DNA from 2 places in the Streptomyces sp. NBC_01390 genome. Region 2 is predicted to be linked to the other one. Evidence: riboswitches for the same ligand, from Rfam matches in the RefSeq annotation. Region 2 holds a riboswitch; the other holds the start of a gene.
The links. Region 2 has a riboswitch for glycine ahead of gcvP (aminomethyl-transferring glycine dehydrogenase). Riboswitches for the same ligand answer to the same signal wherever they lie in the genome.
Positions count from the first base shown of each region.

Region 1: another riboswitch for glycine. It lies ahead of gcvT (glycine cleavage system aminomethyltransferase GcvT); the one in region 2 lies ahead of gcvP (aminomethyl-transferring glycine dehydrogenase).

Region 1 is NZ_CP109551.1:8,745,777-8,754,327, forward strand. It holds gene OG241_RS39325 (L-serine ammonia-lyase) at 1-679, opposite strand, end outside; gene glyA (serine hydroxymethyltransferase) at 736-1,998, opposite strand; gene gcvH (glycine cleavage system protein GcvH) at 2,036-2,413, opposite strand; gene gcvT (glycine cleavage system aminomethyltransferase GcvT) at 2,538-3,656, opposite strand; glycine riboswitch at 3,817-3,917, opposite strand; gene OG241_RS39345 (AAA family ATPase) at 4,137-4,817, shown strand; gene OG241_RS39350 (enhanced serine sensitivity protein SseB) at 4,910-5,707, shown strand; gene OG241_RS39355 (enhanced serine sensitivity protein SseB C-terminal domain-containing protein) at 5,879-6,691, shown strand; gene OG241_RS39360 (ABC transporter permease) at 7,135-8,133, shown strand; gene OG241_RS39365 (ABC transporter substrate-binding protein) at 8,171-8,551, shown strand, end outside.
Region 2 is NZ_CP109551.1:2,247,243-2,255,793, reverse strand. It holds gene OG241_RS10160 (FHA domain-containing protein) at 1-354, shown strand, start outside; gene OG241_RS10155 (MerR family transcriptional regulator) at 398-1,132, shown strand; gene OG241_RS10150 (bifunctional nuclease family protein) at 1,218-1,691, shown strand; gene OG241_RS10145 (MerR family transcriptional regulator) at 1,974-2,618, shown strand; gene OG241_RS10140 (DNA polymerase IV) at 2,673-4,127, shown strand; gene OG241_RS10135 (PRC-barrel domain-containing protein) at 4,049-4,420, opposite strand; glycine riboswitch at 4,535-4,629, shown strand; gene gcvP (aminomethyl-transferring glycine dehydrogenase) at 4,810-7,695, shown strand; gene OG241_RS10125 (DUF5999 family protein) at 7,826-8,014, opposite strand; gene OG241_RS10120 (hypothetical protein) at 8,391-8,551, opposite strand, start outside.

The sequences.
Region 1 (8,551 bases), 6.5 Mb from region 2:
CGCGTGCCACGCACGCCTGCATCACCCGCCAGATGTCCAGCAGCCCGGAGCGGATCTCGTCCTCGGTGCGCCAGGCCCGCTCGTTCTCCAGCATCAGCGCGGAGATCGACAGACCCGTCTCCTTCGTCAGGCGCAGCAACTCGTCGCCCGTGCGGAAGGGGTACTTGAGGGCCGTGTCGTCGAGCTTGATCCGGTCCGCGCCCACCGCGTCCTCGTCGACGACGAATCCGCCGCCCACCGAGTAGTACGTCTTCGAGAGGAGTTCGGCGCCCGAGGCGTCGTACGCCCACAGGGTCATGCCGTTCGCGTGGTAGGGGAGTGTCTTGCGGCGGTGCAGGATCAGGTCGTCGTCGAAGGAGAAGGCGATCTCGTGGTCGGCCAGCAGGTTGAGCAGGCCCGACTCCTTGATCCGCTCCACCCGTTCGTCGGCGCCCTCGACGTCCACCGTGCGTGGGGAGGCGCCCTCCAGGCCGAGCAGCACCGCCTTGGGAGTGCCGTGGCCGTGGCCGGTCGCGCCCAGGGAGCCGTACAGCTCCGCGCGGACCGACGCCACCGACCCGAGGATCTCCTCGTTGCGCAGCCGGCGGGCGAAGAGACGGGCCGCCCGCATCGGGCCGACCGTGTGGGAGCTGGACGGGCCGATGCCGATCGAGAACAGGTCGAAGACCGAGATGGCCACGGGAACTCCTCCAGAGAGGGCGGGGGCACACGTCGCCGGGTGCCCCCGCCGGGGAACTACTTGGTCAGGCCGGGGTACAGCGGGTGCTTGTCGGCCAGCGTCTTCACGCGTGCCTTCAGAGCGTCGACGTCGAATGACGGCTTGAGGGTCTCGGCGATGACATCCGCGACCTCCTCGAAGTCCTCGGCCGTGAAGCCTCGGGTGGCCAGCGCCGGGGTGCCGATCCGCAGGCCCGACGTCACCATCGGGGGACGCGGGTCGTTGGGGATCGCGTTCCGGTTGACGGTGATGCCGACCTCGTGGAGCCGGTCCTCCGCCTGCTTGCCGTCCAGCTCGGAGTCGCGCAGGTCGACGAGGACCAGGTGGACGTCCGTACCGCCGGACAGGACGGACACGCCGTGCTCACCGACGTCCGCCCGGACCAGGCGCTCGGCGAGGATGCGCGCACCGTCCACCGTACGCTGCTGGCGCTCCTTGAAGTCGTCCGAGGCGGCGACCTTGAAGGAGACGGCCTTCGCCGCGATCACATGCTCCAGGGGGCCGCCCTGGAAGCCCGGGAAGACGGACGAGTTCAGCTTCTTCGCGAACTCCTGCTTCGCCAGGATGATGCCGCCGCGCGGGCCGCCCAGTGTCTTGTGGGTCGTCGAGGTGACGACGTCCGCGTACGGCACCGGGTTCGGGTGCAGGCCCGCCGCGACCAGACCGGCGAAGTGCGCCATGTCGACCCACAGGTACGCGCCGACCTCGTCCGCGATCCGCCGGAACTCGGCGAAGTCCAGCTGCCTCGGGTACGCCGACCAGCCCGCGATGATCACCTTCGGGCGGTGTTCCTTGGCGAGCTGCTCAAGCTCGGCCATGTCGACCAGCCCGGCCTCGTCGACGTGGTAGGCGACCACGTCGAACTGCTTGCCGGAGAAGTTCAGCCGCATCCCGTGGGTGAGGTGGCCGCCGTGCGCCAGGTCGAGGCCGAGGATGGTGTCGCCGGGCTGGGCCAGCGCGAACAGCGCGGCCTGGTTGGCGGAGGCGCCCGAGTGCGGCTGCACGTTGGCGTACTCGGCGCCGAACAGCTCCTTGACCCGGTCGATCGCGATCTGCTCGGCGACGTCGACGTGCTCGCAGCCGCCGTAGTAGCGGCGGCCGGGGTAGCCCTCGGCGTACTTGTTGGTGAGGACCGAGCCCTGGGCCTCCATGACGGCGACCGGAGCGAAGTTCTCCGAGGCGATCATCTCCAGGGTGGACTGCTGGCGGTTCAGCTCGGCGTCGACGGCGGCGGCGATGTCGGGGTCGAGCTCGTGCAGGGGAGTGTTCAGAAGCGACATGGGGTCAGTACGTCCTTACGTCCTGGTGCCTGGGGACTCAGCTGCCGGAGATCGCGGTGTACTCGTCCGCGGAGAGCAGGTCGGCCGGCTCGTCGGAGACCCGCACCTTGAAGAGCCAACCGCCCTCGAACGGGGCGGAGTTCACCAGCGACGGGTCGTTGGAGACGTCCTCGTTGACCTCGGTGACCTCACCGGTGACCGGCGAGTACAGGTCGCTGACCGACTTGGTCGACTCCAGCTCACCGCAGGTCTCACCGGCGGTCACCGTGGCACCGACCTCGGGAAGCTGTACGTACACGACATCGCCGAGCGCGTTGGCCGCGTGCTCGGTGATACCGACCGTCGAGACGCCGTTCTCGGCGCCCGACAGCCACTCGTGCTCCTTGCTGTAGCGCAGCTGCTGGGGGTTGCTCATGGCCTGAATTCTCCTGTACGCGGGGGACTGGTCCTGCATGGGGTTCTACAGGGAAGGACTGCCTGCCCGTCAGCAGGCAGGACACGGGTTGTTGCCGACGCCGGAGCGCAGCCAGGGGGCGGGGTTACTTCCGGCGCTTGTAGAAGGGGAGCGCCACGACCTCGTACGGCTCGTGGGTGCCCCGGATGTCCACGCCCACGCCCGCGGTACCGGGCGCCGAGTGCGTGGCGTCGACGTACGCCATCGCGATCGGCTTCCCGAGTGTGGGGGAGGGGGCGCCCGAGGTGACCTCGCCGATCACCCGGCCGTCGGCGACGACCGCGTACCCGGCGCGCGGGACGCGACGGCCCTCGGCGACCAGGCCGACCAGGACCCGCGGCGGCTCGTACGAAGCGCGCTCGGCGGCCTCGCGCAGGGCCGCGCGGCCCACGAAGTCGCCCCCCTTCTCGAACTTGACCACCCGGCCGAGCCCGGCGTCGAAGGGGGTGAGGGAGGTGCTCAGCTCGTGCCCGTACAGCGGCATGCCCGCCTCCAGGCGCAGCGTGTCCCGGCAGGACAGACCACAGGGGACGAGCCCGACGGGCGTGCCCGCGTCGGTCAGCGCCTGCCACACCTTCTCCGCGTCACCCGGCGCGACGAACAGCTCGAAGCCGTCCTCGCCGGTGTAGCCGGTGCGCGCGATCAGGGCGGGGACGCCGGCGACCGTGCCGGGCAGGCCCGCGTAGTACTTCAGGCCGTCGAGATCGGCGTCCGTGAGGGCGGCGAGGATGCCGGGGGCCTCCGGGCCCTGTACGGCGATCAGCGCGTAGGCGTCCCGGTCGTCGCGGACCAGCGCGTCGATGCTGTCGGACCGCTCGACAAGGGCGTCCAGCACGATCTGTGCGTTGCCGGCGTTGGCCACGACCAGGTATTCGGTTTCCGCGAGCCGGTAGACGATCAGGTCGTCCAGGATGCCGCCGTCGGCCCGGCAGATCATGGTGTAGCGGGCGCGCCCGACGGCGATGGACCCCATGTTGCCGACCAGGGCGTGGTCGAGAAGGGCCGCGGCTTCCGGCCCGGTCACGGTGATCTCGCCCATGTGGGAGAGGTCGAAGAGGCCGGCCTTCGTGCGCACGGCCAGGTGCTCGTCGCGTTCGGAGCCGTACCGCAGGGGCATGTCCCAGCCCGCGAAGTCGGTCATCGTCGCGCCGAGCGAACGATGCAGGGCATCGAGCGCGGTAAGACGCAGAGAAGTGCTGCTCATCGGTAGTGCTCCCAGGGCATGACGGCGAGGTCGTTCCTCCCCATCTGTCATCGGAACCTGAGAGGTTCGTCATGACCGCCGGTGAAACGGCAGGTCACTGACTTGCACCTTGGGTGGAGCCACCGGTCATGACGACCCGCGGCCCGCTTTTCAGATGTGCCTCGCCCGCGCGGTAACGGGGCCTGAGAGATTCAAGGGAGGGACTTGCTCCTTCGGCGCCCGGGTACCCAAGGGGTCCCGGAACTCTCCCGCGCGGATTCAAGCGGCCGGTATGCAGTTGGCGGGCACATCATCGCACGCATTCCCCCGGCACGGCAGGGGGACCCTTCACAGAGGGGACACGGCCTCGCCACAGGCTCACATACCGCCCTGTAGCAGGCCTGTTGCAGTAATCGGACCCCACCGAGAGACACCGCGTATTACCTTCTCTTTACACTCGACGGGGACGGTACTTCCCGACCCCATGGGAGGACGAACACGGTGAACAGGACCACGGCGTATGCGGCGACCCCGGCCCTCGCACTGACCGACGCGCTGCCCAAGCAGCAGGCCGGCCCCACCCGGGAGTCGCGCGCGGCGCGCCCGGAACCCGTGATCCGCGATCTGCGGGAGCGCTCGGGCCACAGCCCGCACGGCCTCACCTTCGGCGCCCGCGACCTGGTCGTGGTCACCGGCCTGCCGGGCAGCGGCAAGTCCACACTGATGCGCCGGGCGGTGCGCGCCACCGGCATCGACTCGCAGAACACCCGCGACCACTGGGACGCCCGTACGCCCTCCTTCCTCCCCTACGCCGTCTACCGGCCCCTCGTCCGCCTCGCCCACTACGCCGGACTGCGCCGCGCCCTGCGCTCCGGCGCCGGAGTCGTCGTGCACGACTGCGGTACGCAGGCCTGGGTGCGCGGCTGGCTGGCCCGCGAGGCCCGCCGCCGGGGCGGCACCCTGCATCTCCTCCTCCTCGACGTCACCCCGGGCGAGGCGCTGGAGGGCCAGCGCGAACGCGGCCGGGGCGTCTCGCGGTACGCGTTCCTGCGGCACCGTCAGGCCGCCTCGCGGCTGCTGCGCTCGGTGGAGAAGGGGAACCTGCCGGACGGCTGCGGCTCGGCGGTGCTGATCGACCGGGACGCGGCGGACATCCTGCGCAGGATCGACTTCGCGGACTGACCGCCCTATCCGGCGGGGCCGGTTAGGGTTTTGCTCATTAAGGGACTCCCCTTGAGGACTCAGGACAGCGGTTCACAGCAGGCGGTAGGCAGATGGACATCCCGGCGGACTTCCCCCCGGACTTTCCCGGGGGCTTCCCCCAGGCTCATCCCCATTCGCACGGCGGATGGCCCGGCAACGAGCTGGAGGAGGTGCTCTCGGCCTCCCTCGGCGTCCCCGGCGCGGGCGCCCGCATCGTCGAGGTCCTCGGCCGCAGCTTCGTCTGGGTCCCCCTCCCTTCCGGCGGTGGCCCCTACACCGGTCCCCTCGACCTGCCCACGATGGACATCGCGGGCCAGGCGTACGTGCCGGTCTTCAGCTCGGAGGAACAGTTCCGGCAGGTCGTCGGCGGCCATGTGTCGTACACCGTGGCCCCCGCCGTCGAGTTCGCCCGCGGTCTGCAGCCCCAGGTCGGCATCGCCGTGAACCCGGACGGCGTGGTCGGCGTCCCCCTGCCCCCGCAGGCCGTGGCCGAGCTCTGCCGAGCCGGCCGCACCCTCCTCGACGGTGCCGGCGGCGGCCGGGTCCGTCTCTACGAGCCCCACTGGCAGGAGGACCCGGTCGACTTCCTCGCCGCCGCGGCGGCGGAGTTCGCCGGCACCGGCGTGGTCCGGACGGCCCGCCGCTGCCTGGCGACGATAGAAACGGCCGCCCCTGTCATGTTCATCGGCGTCGAACTCTCCCCCTGGGACCCGGTCGCCCGCACCATCCCGATGGACGCGGTAGGCAGGGCCCTGGGCCGAGCCCCCTCGTCCTGGCCGGTGAACCTGGTCTTCCTGGACGCGGCCCAGGACCCGGTGACGGACTGGCTGAGGGCAAAGGTCCGCCCCTTCTACCAACACGGCCACTGAAGCGGCCCCAAAGGGGCGCGGGGAACTGCGCGACCAGCCACAATAGGCCCGCAGCCGCCAAAGCAGAGCAAGTCCCGAGCTCCTGGGCGGCCGTTCCGGGGGGCGTGCCTGTCAGCGGCGCCGCTTAAGCTAGAACGCACAACTCGTCAGGGTTACGAAGGGGCGGTAATGGTGAGCGCGTCGGGCACGGCCGCGGCCGGTCAGGTCGAGCACATGCTGCGCCAGGTGACGCCCGGGCGTTACGACGCCTACGAGGCGCTCCTGCGCGCCCTCGCGACCCCGTCCTCCGGCCAGATCTGGATGCTGCTCTGGCACGGACAGGCCGGCTCCCCCGACGCGCAGTACGGAAACATGCAGGTCGACGGGTACGGCTACGCGCCCTGTGTGACCTCCGCCCAGGAGCTGTCGGTCAGTGGCTGGAACAGGTCGTACGAGGTGGTCGACGGCCTCGACGTGGCCCGCACCCTCTATCCGGACCAGTACGGCCTCTGGCTCAACCCGCACTCCCCGGGCGGCGGCGTCGGCATCCCCTGGCTCGACCTGCGCCGGATCGCCGCGGGCCTGGAGCGCCAGCCCGCCGGGCCCCTGCGACTGGCCGAGCCCGGCATCGAGATCCCGCAGTTCTACGCCCTCCTCTCGCAGAACGCCCACCGCACCCCGGCGGTCCGCTCCCTGCGCCGGGCCTGGGTGCAGCCGGCGCTCGGTGCGCCGTATCTGGCCATCGGACTGGACGTGTACGACACCTCGCCGCCGGCCGTGGACTCGGTGCGCGCGATGATGCAGCAGTCGATAGGGGCGGTTCCCGACGGGCTGCCGGTGTCGACGGTCGCGATGTCGGACGAGCAGGACCCGGTCGTGATGTGGCTGCGCGTGAACGCCCGGCCGTTCTACGACCGGGAGGCCCACGCGGTCGCCGCCCCGCCTCCGACCCCGCAGGCTCCGGCGGCGGGGTACGGGTATCCACCGGCGCGGGGTCGTTACTGAGCGGACCTTCACCCGGACGGCGCGGACCATCACCCGGACGGCCGAATTCGCGCGCCACGGTCTTCGCGCGTAGATCGCGGCGAATGGTCGCGATAGTATGGGATTGCCCTTTCTGTCCCAACTGCCCCGCGTCCGAGGGGCGTTACCCGGTGTTCGGATAACGGAATCCACAGGACAGCATCACGTTTACGCATACTTTCGCCGACAGACCTTTCACGTGATCGCCGAATCACTGAAGACTCGCCTGTCAGACGATGGGGTCATCGATCCTGCGGTCGGGCGGAGCATGGCTAAGTCGACTAATCAGCACGGATCGTCAGCAGGACGAACAGCCGGGTCACCGGGCCGCACCATCTGGGGCCCGTCCCGGCAGGCAAGTGAATCAAGCCGCAGACAGCGGCAGGCGTAGGCCGGTCACCACCGGCGAGAGGGGTCGGGTCACTGTGACCGCACCGATCGAGACCACCGCAGCGGAAGCCGAGGCACAGCCGGAGGTTGTGCTCGCGGGTGCCGGTAAGGGGCAGATCGAGGGCCGTTCCCTGGGCCAGATCGCCTGGGCCCGGTTCAAGAGGGACAAGGTGGCCGTCGCCGGTGGCGTCATCGTCATCCTGCTGATCCTGACCGCGCTTCTCGCCCGGCCCATCCAGGCGCTGTTCGGCCTCGACCCCAACGCCTTCAACCAGGACCTGATCGACCCCAACACCTCCCTCCCCACGGGCGGCTTCGGCGGCATGAGCTGGGACCACCCGCTCGGTGTCGAACCGAAGTTCGGGCGCGACATCGCGACCCGCATCCTGGAGGGCTCCTGGGTCTCCCTGGTCGTCGCGTTCGGCGCCACGATCCTGTCCAACGTGATCGGCACGATCCTCGGTGTCGTCGCCGGCTACTACGGCGGGCGGGTCGACACGATCATCAGCCGGCTGATGGACACCTTCCTCGCCTTCCCCCTTCTGCTGTTCGCCATCGCCATCTCCGCCACGCTGCAGGGCGGCGCGTTCGGTCTGGAAGGGCTCCCGCTCCACATCACCGTGCTGATCTTCGTCATCGGCTTCTTCAACTGGCCCTACCTGGGACGCATCGTCCGCGGCCAGACGCTGGCCCTGCGTGAGCGCGAGTTCGTCGACGCCTCCCGGGGAATGGGCGCCAAGGGGCCGTACATCCTCTTCCGGGAGCTGCTGCCGAACCTGGTCGGCCCGATCATCGTCTACTCGACGCTGCTCATCCCGACCAACATCCTCTTCGAGGCCTCGCTGAGCTTCCTCGGCGTCGGTATCCAGCCCCCGCAGGCCTCCTGGGGCGGCATGCTCAACCAGGCGGTCACCTACTACCAGGTCGACCCGCAGTTCATGATCGTGCCCGGCCTCGCCATCTTCGTGACCGTGCTGGCGTTCAACCTGCTCGGCGACGGTCTCCGGGACGCACTCGACCCGCGCAGCCGCTGACGCGGCCGTGTCGGGAGTTTTCAGCAAGTTTCCACTAATGGAGGAGAAGCAGACCATCATGCGAAGGTCAGCGCTGGCCGCGGTTGCGGCGATCGGATCTGCGAGCCTGGTGCTCGCAGGCTGCAGTAAAGCCGATGACAATTCGAACGACGGCGGCACCAAGGCTGCTGGGGCCAACGCAGCGACCAAGGGCGTCGTCAACGTGTCCGACAAGAAGGGGGGCACGGTCACCTACGAGCTGTCCGACGTCCCGGACTCCTTCGACCCCGGCAACACGTACTACGGGTACATGTTCAACTTCAGCCGGCTGTACGCCCGCTCGCTGATGACCTTCAAGCCCGGCCCGGGCCAGAAGGGCAACGAGCTGGTCCCCGACCTCGCCGAGAGCGCCGGTGTGCCCAGCGACGGCGGCAAGACC
Region 2 (8,551 bases):
CCGATGCTCTCGCCCGAGGCGCAGGCCGCGGTGGACGCTCTGCCGCTCGGGTCGGCGCTCCTGGTGGTGCGTCGTGGCCCGAACTCGGGCAGCCGCTTCCTGCTGGACGGCGAGCTGACCACGGCCGGGCGTCATCCGCAGAGCGACATCTTCCTGGACGACGTGACCGTGTCGCGTCGGCATGTGGAGTTCCGCCGTGGCCAGGACGGCATGTTCACGGTCGCTGACGTGGGCAGCCTCAACGGCACGTACGTCAACCGTGAGCGGATCGACCAGGTCGATCTGTCCAACGGTGACGAGGTGCAGATCGGCAAGTACCGGCTGGTGTTCTACGCGAGCCAGCGGGGCTACTGACCCTCCTCCGGACCGAGTCCGGGGGGATCCACAGGGAAGGTCCATGCTTCAAACACCGAGCGGCGGTGCCGGGCACGGCATCGCCGCCGCGGACAGTGGGCTGATGAGCATCGGCACAGTGCTGAACGCGCTGCGCGACGAGTTCCCCGAAGTCACCATCTCCAAGATTCGTTTCCTGGAGTCGGAGGGGCTCATCGAGCCGCAGCGGACCCCGTCGGGGTACCGCAAGTTCAGTCCGAGGGACGTCGAGCGCCTCGGGCATGTCCTGAGAATGCAGCGGGATCACTATCTGCCTCTCAAGGTGATCAGGGAGTACCTGGAGGCCATGGAGCGTGGGGAGGCGGCCCCGCCCCCCACCGTCGGCCGGCAGCGGGACGGTGAGCCCGTTCTGGAGCCCGAGGGGCCCACCGCCGTCCGGATCGGCCGCGCCGAGCTGCTCGCCGCCGCCGAGATCGGCGACGAGGAACTCGAGGAGTGGCAGTCGTACGGGCTGATCGCGCCACTGCCCGACGGAGCGTACGACGCGGAGTCGGTCACCGTCGCCGCGCTCGTCGCCGAGCTGGGGCGGTTCGGGATCGAGCCGCGGCATCTGCGGGCGATGAAGGCCGCCGCGGACCGTGAGGCCGGCCTGGTCGACCAGGTCGTGGCCCCGCTGAAGCGCCACCGCAATCCGCAGACCAGGGCGCTCGCGGAGGCCCGTAGCAAGGAGCTGGCAGGGCTCACGGTGAAGCTGCACGCGGCCCTGGTGCGGATCGCTCTGGGAGTGCGGCAGCCCTGAGCGGGGAGGGTCGGCGGAGGGCGGATCGGGCACCCGTTCCGTGCCCGACTACCCAAACATCCCGGGCACGGCCTAGGGTTGCTGTGTGAACGAGCTCGATGTCGTAGGTGTCCGGGTCGAAATGCCCTCCAACCAACCGATCGTGCTCCTGCGTGAAGTGGGAGGCGACCGCTACCTTCCCATCTGGATCGGACCGGGGGAGGCGACGGCGATCGCCTTCGCCCAGCAGGGCATGGCCCCCGCACGACCGCTGACCCACGACCTGTTCAAGGACGTGCTGGAGGCCGTCGGTCAGGAACTCACCGAAGTGCGCATCACGGACCTGCGCGAAGGTGTTTTCTACGCGGAGTTGGTGTTCGCCAGCGGAGTCGAGGTGAGCGCCCGCCCGTCCGACGCCATAGCGCTGGCGCTGCGTACCGGTACGCCGATCTACGGCAGCGACGGGGTACTCGACGACGCCGGGATCGCGATCCCGGACGAACAGGAGGACGAGGTGGAGAAGTTCCGCGAGTTCCTCGACCAGATCTCCCCCGAGGACTTCGGGACCAACAGTCAGTGAGCCGCGTCGGCGTCGTCTGACGAAGCTCGGCGGCCCCACGGACCCCATGGTCGGTGGGGCCTGTCTTTTGCCCGGTGACGTCACGGATGATGGCAATTGCCAGCGGCGTGTGAGAGCGTCGTGCGGCCCTGGCGGAGCGCATTCGGCTAGCCTTTCCCCGCGGTGGGGTACGGGAAACCACTCCTAGGGTGATTATCACTCGGCGTGCCGAGTGTGGCGATCGTTGACGCACCCCTGGTGACTGCCTACCGTCGAGAAGGCAGGTCAAGGACGGAGGTCGGCGTGAGAAGCAGCGGCGACGGTACGGCTGGGGGTGCCCCTGGACGCGTTCCGGGGGAGAGCGGCCCGTACCCGCTTCACGGCAACGCGGCCGATCACGTTCCGCGGCGGCCGACGGCTGTAGCAGGCAGCGGAGGGGCGACATCCATGGCGTCCGAGGAGATCGGCTACCGCGGCCCCACGGCGTGCGCGGCGGCCGGCATCACCTATCGGCAGTTGGACTACTGGGCGCGTACCGGCTTGGTCGAGCCGAGTGTGCGGCCCGCGCACGGGTCGGGGACGCAGCGGCTCTACAGCTTTCGGGACGTTGTCGTCCTGAAGATCGTCAAGCGCTTTCTGGACACCGGTGTCTCGCTGCAGAACATCCGCACGGCGGTGCAGCATCTCCGGGCGTGCGAACTCCACGACCTGGAGCGCCTGACGCTGATGAGCGACGGCGCGACCGTCTACGAGTGCACTTCCCCCGATGAGGTGCACGCGCTCCTCCAGGGTGGACAGGGCATTTTCGGAATCGCCGTCGGCGTGGTCTGGCGAGACGTGGAAAGCGCTCTCTCGCAGTTGCACGGCGAGCGTGTCGACACCGGGGAGACCCTCGTCGGGCACAACCCCACGGACGAACTGGCGCGGCGGCGCAACCGGGCGGTCTGACCGGCGCCCCTGTGTTCCAGGGCATTGTCAGTGGCGTAGGGCAGCATCGGTGATGTGAGAAACGCGCCCACGATCCTGCATCTCGACATGGACGCCTTCTTCGCCTCGGCGGAGCAGGCGTCCAAGCCGAGTCTGCGTGGGAAAGCCGTGGTGGTGGGGGGACTCGGGCCACGTGGGGTGGTGGCCACCGCATCGTACGAGGCCCGGGTTTTCGGGGTGCACTCCGCGATGCCGATGGCGCAGGCCCGAAGGCTCGCGCCGAACGCCGCCTACCTCGTGCCCAGGGGCGGCTTCTACCGGTCGATCAGCGAGCAGGTCATGGGGCTCCTGCACGAGCTGTCGCCTCTGGTGGAGCCGTTGAGCCTGGACGAGGCGTTCGTGGACCTGGAAGCCGGCGAGACGGCCTGGGACGAGGCGTCGGCGCGGCTGGCCGGGAGCAGGCTGCGCGCGGACATACGAGCCGTCACGGGGCTCACGGGATCGGTCGGGCTGGCCGCCTCCAAGATGCTCGCGAAGATCGCCTCGGAGCAGGCCAAGCCGGACGGGCTGGTGGTGATCGAGCCCGGGACCGAGCGGGCGCTGCTCGCCCCGATGTCGGTGCGGACCCTGCCGGGGGTCGGCCCGGCCACCGGGGACCATCTGAGGCGGGCCGGGATGAGCACGGTCGACGACCTGGCGGAGGCGGGCGAGGACGAGCTCGTACGGCTGCTGGGAAAGGCTCACGGGCACGCGCTGTACGCGATGGCGCTGGCGCGCGACGAGCGGCCCGTGGTGTCCGAGCGGGAGACGAAGTCCGTGTCGGTCGAGGACACGTACGACGTGGACATCCATGACCGGGGCCGGGTGGGGACGGAGGTGCAGCGGCTGGCGGACCGGTGTGTGCGGCGGTTGCGCGGTGCCGGGCTGTCCGGGCGGACCATCGTCCTCAAGGTGCGGCGGTACGACTTCTCCACGCTGACCCGGTCCGAGACGCTCCGGGGGCCCACGGACGACCCCGCGGTGGTGCGGGAGGCGGCGGCCCGGCTCCTTGAGGCGGTGGACACCACCGGGGGCGTCCGGCTGCTCGGGGTCGGGGTGAGCGGCCTCGCCGACTACACGCAGGAGGACCTGTTCGCCCAGGCCGCCGGGGAGCTGGCGGCACTGGAGCCGTTGGAGGAGGCGGAGCGCGAGGTCGTCGAGGAGCGGGAGGCGTCTGCCGAGCGGCACTGGACCACCGGGCACGACGTGCGGCATGACGACTTCGGGCACGGGTGGGTGCAGGGGAGCGGGCTGGGGCGGGTGACCATCCGGTTCGAGACGCCGGACTCCGAGCAGCCGGGGCGGGTGCGTACGTTCCGGACCGAGGACCCCGCGCTGGAGCCGGCGGATCCGCTGCCGCTGGTGGCCGACCCGCCGCGAAGACCCGGTCGTCCGGATGGCGGATCGGGGGATCAGGCGTCGTCCGTGCCCGCCAGCCTGCCGAAGTCGTGGTCGGGGAACGGGGGAGGAGGAGCGACGTCGAGGCCGTAGTGGTGGTAGAGCTGGAGTTCCTGCTCCGGGGAGAGATGGCGGCCCACGCCGAAGTCGGGGGCGTCCTTGATCAGGGCTCGCTCGAAGGGGATGCGCAGGGTGCCGTCGATCAGTTCGCTGGGCTCCAGGGGCACGAAGGCGTCCCTGCTGAACAGCCCTGTTCTTATGGCCGCCCACTCCGGCACTCCCGTCGCGTCGTCGAGGTAGACCTCGTCGATCGTGCCGATCTTGGTGCCGTTGCGGTCGAAGGCCTTGCGGCCGATCAGGTTGCGCGGATCGATATCGGTCTGCACGGCGCCTCCGTATGGTCGCAACTCATCCGTAAACACTACAAAAGAGCACATCCGGTGAGGCGGCCACTCGAAGGAGTGTGCGTGGAGCCCGCTGGTAGGCTGGCCAATGGCTGCTGACCCCGTGCGGGAGAGTCCTCCGGAACGTCGGAGGGCGCCGAAGGAGCAAATCCTCCCCGGAATCTCTCAGGCCCCTGTACCGCACGGACGAGGTCACTCTGGAAAGAAGAGCGGATGTCGAAGACTTCCGCTCTCACCGACGGTGAAAACCGGTACGCCAGTGTGTTGGCGGCCCGGTGAAGCTCTCAGGTTGAGATGACAGAGGGGGAGGCCGTTCGGGCACCCGTGTCGTGGTGCCCCTCGAAGGTCGCGACGACCAGGAGGCCTCCGTAATGACCGCCCACCGCACTCCGCTCGCCGTACTCGAACAGGGAACGCCCTTCGAGCGACGTCATATCGGGCCGGACCACGGGGACCGGGCCAAGATGCTCGCGCAGGTCGGCTACGGCTCGCTCGACGAGCTGACGGCCGCCGCGGTCCCGGATGCGATCAGGAACGCCGACGCGCTCGATCTGCCGGGCGCCCGCACCGAGGCCGAAGTGCTGGCCGAGCTGCGGTCGCTGGCCGACCGGAACCAGGTTCTCGGGTCCATGATCGGGCTCGGGTACTACGGGACCTTCACCCCGCCGGTCATCCTGCGGAACGTGATGGAGAGCCCGGCCTGGTACACCGCGTACACGCCCTACCAGCCCGAGATCTCGCAGGGACGCCTCGAAGCGCTGCTGAACTTCCAGACCATGGTCGCCGACCTCACCGGGCTGCCCACCTCGGGTGCCTCGCTGCTCGACGAGGGCACCGCGGCCGCGGAGGCGATGTCGCTGTCGCGGCGTATGGGCAAGAACAAGAAGGGGCTCTTCCTCGTCGACGCGGACGCCCTGCCGCAGACCATCGCCGTGATCGAGACGCGGGCCGAGCCCACCGGTGTCGAGGTCGTCGTCGCCGACCTGAGCGCGGGCATTCCGGACGACATCGCGGGCCGTGAGATCAACGGTGTGCTCCTTCAGTACCCGGGCGCCTCAGGTGTCGTACGGGACCTGAGGCCGGTCGTCGAGCAGGCGCACGGGCTCGGTGCCGTGGTCACCGTGGCCGCCGATCTGCTGGCTCTGACGCTGCTCACCTCGCCCGGTGAGCTCGGCGCGGACATCGCGGTCGGGACGACCCAGCGGTTCGGCGTGCCGATGGGCTTCGGCGGGCCGCACGCCGGATACATGGCCGTACGCGAGCAGTTTGCGCGCAGTCTGCCGGGGCGGCTCGTGGGTGTCTCCGTGGACGCGGACGGGCACAAGGCGTACCGGCTCGCCCTGCAGACGCGGGAGCAGCACATCCGCCGCGAGAAGGCGACCAGCAACATCTGCACGGCGCAGGTCCTGCTGGCCGTGATGGCCGGCATGTACGCCGTCTACCACGGACCCAAGGGGCTGCGGATCATCGCCCGGCGCACCCACCGGTACGCCACGATCCTCGCCGCGGGGCTGACGGCGGGCGGTGTCGACGTCGTCCACGGCGCCTACTTCGACACCCTCACCGTGCGGGTGCCGGGGAGGGCCGGAGAGGTCGCCGCCGCCGCGCGCGAGCACGGGGTCAATGTGCATCTCGTCGACGCCGACCGGCTCTCCGTCTCCTGCGACGAGACCACCACCCGGGACCAGCTGGGCGCCGTCTGGACCGCGTTCGGGGTCGACGGCGACGTCGAGGCGCTCGACGCCGACGCCGAGGACACGCTGCCGGAGGCGCTGCTGCGCACCGACGAGATCCTGACCCACCCCGTCTTCCACCAGTACCACTCCGAGACCGCGATGCTGCGCTACCTGCGCCGGCTCGCCGACCGGGACTACGCGCTCGACCGCGGCATGATCCCGCTGGGCTCCTGCACCATGAAGCTCAACGCGACCGCCGAGATGGAGCCGGTCACCTGGCCCGAGTTCGGGCAGCTGCATCCCTTCGCGCCCGCCGAGCAGGCACAGGGCTATCTGACGCTCATCCGGGAGCTGGAGGAACGTCTCGCCGAGGTCACCGGCTACGACAAGGTGTCGCTGCAGCCGAACGCCGGTTCGCAGGGCGAGCTGGCCGGGCTGCTCGCCGTACGTGGATACCACCGGGCCAACGGTGACGACCAGCGGACCGTCTGCCTGATTCCGTCGTCCGCGCACGGCACCAACGCCGCCAGCGCCGTCATGGCCGGAATGAAGGTCGTCGTCGTGAAGACCGCCGGCGACGGTGAGATCGACGTCGAGGATCTGCGGGCGAAGATCGAGCAGTACCGGGACGAGCTGTCGGTGCTGATGATCACGTACCCGTCCACGCACGGGGTGTTCGAGGAGCATGTCGCCGACATCTGTGCCCAGGTACACGAGGCCGGCGGCCAGGTGTACGTCGACGGGGCCAACCTCAACGCGCTGGTGGGGCTGGCCAGGCCGGGGCACTTCGGTGGGGACGTCTCGCACCTGAATCTGCACAAGACGTTCTGCATCCCGCACGGGGGCGGCGGTCCGGGCGTCGGCCCGGTGGGAGTGCGCGAGCACCTTGCGCCCTATCTGCCCAACCACCCCCTGCAGCCCGCGGCCGGGCCCGAGACGGGTGTGGGGCCGATCTCGGCGGCGCCCTGGGGCTCGGCGGGCATTCTGCCGATCTCGTGGGCGTACGTGCGGCTGATGGGCGGCGAGGGGCTCAAGCGGGCCACGCAGGTGGCGGTACTGAGTGCCAACTACATCGCCAAGCGGCTCGAGCCGCACTTCCCGGTGCTCTACACCGGGCCCGGCGGGCTGGTCGCGCACGAGTGCATCATCGATCTGCGGCCGATCAGCAAGACGACGGGCGTGAGCGTCGACGACATCGCCAAGCGGCTGATCGACTACGGCTTCCACGCGCCCACGATGTCCTTCCCGGTGGCCGGGACGCTGATGATCGAGCCGACCGAGTCCGAGGACCTGGGCGAGCTGGACCGCTTCTGCGAGGCGATGATCGCCATTCGCGGCGAGATCGAGAAGGTCGGCGCGGGCGAGTGGCCGGCCGACGACAACCCGCTGCGCAACGCGCCGCACACCGCCGCCGCGCTCGGCGGCGAGTGGACGCATGCCTACACGCGCGAGGAGGCGGTCTTCCCGGCCGGGGTCTCGGCGGCCGACAAGTACTGGCCGCCGGTACGCCGGATCGACCAGGCCTTCGGCGACCGGAACCTGGTCTGCTCCTGCCCGCCGCTGGACGCTTACGAGGAGTAGTCGCCCTCGGACATGCGTCAGGGCCGGTTCGCAGCGGATGTCTGCGGGCCGGCCCCTCTTCGTCTGTTCAGCTGTCCGGGCAGTCGCTCCTGACGTCGGGAGGCTGCCCTTCGTCCCTGCGAGCAGGCCGTCAGGCGGCTGTCATCACGCGGTGCGGGGCGATGATCTGGCCGTCGGGCAGGAGCTCACCCGTGTCCTCGAAGAGGAGGACGCCGTTGCACAGCAGGCTCCAGCCCTGCTCCGGGTGGTGCGCCATGAGGCGGGCGGACTCCCGGTCGGTGGAGTGGGCTGTCGGGCACGGTGGCTGGTGCTGGCACATTGGTGGGATCTTTCGCTCTGTCATGGAGTGTGAGATGGCTGTGGTGTCCGTCTTGCGGCTCGAAGCACTGTTCATGGCCGCTCCCCGTTGTGATAAATCGGTTTGAACCCAGTGTTGCCCCACGGGCGTCAATCCGCAGGTATTTGGCAGCACCGCTTCTCAAAGGTTCAAGACGTGTCACCCGGGCGGCCGGTTCAGCCCAACTGGGCTGTCCCTTTGGGTGGTTCCTGGGGGCCGGATAGGGCTAGTCCGGGCGGGGCGTAAGCACTTAGTGGCTCGTACGAACGTAATGCCGCTCGAAAGAGCAACCTGCCCCGCCGTCGGGAATTCGACGGCGGGGCACAGGTGAATACGGAGAGTGTCGTGGTGTGTGCGATCAGGCGGAGGAACTCAGGAGCGGGGCCGGAGTCACCCGATGGGTCAGGACGGGGAGCAGTTCGGCGACCCGGTGCGGACGATGGGCGGCGATACCGGGCGGGGCGGGCGCCAGTGGGACGAGCAGGTCGGTAGCGGCCGGATGGCCCTCGGCTCCGTCGG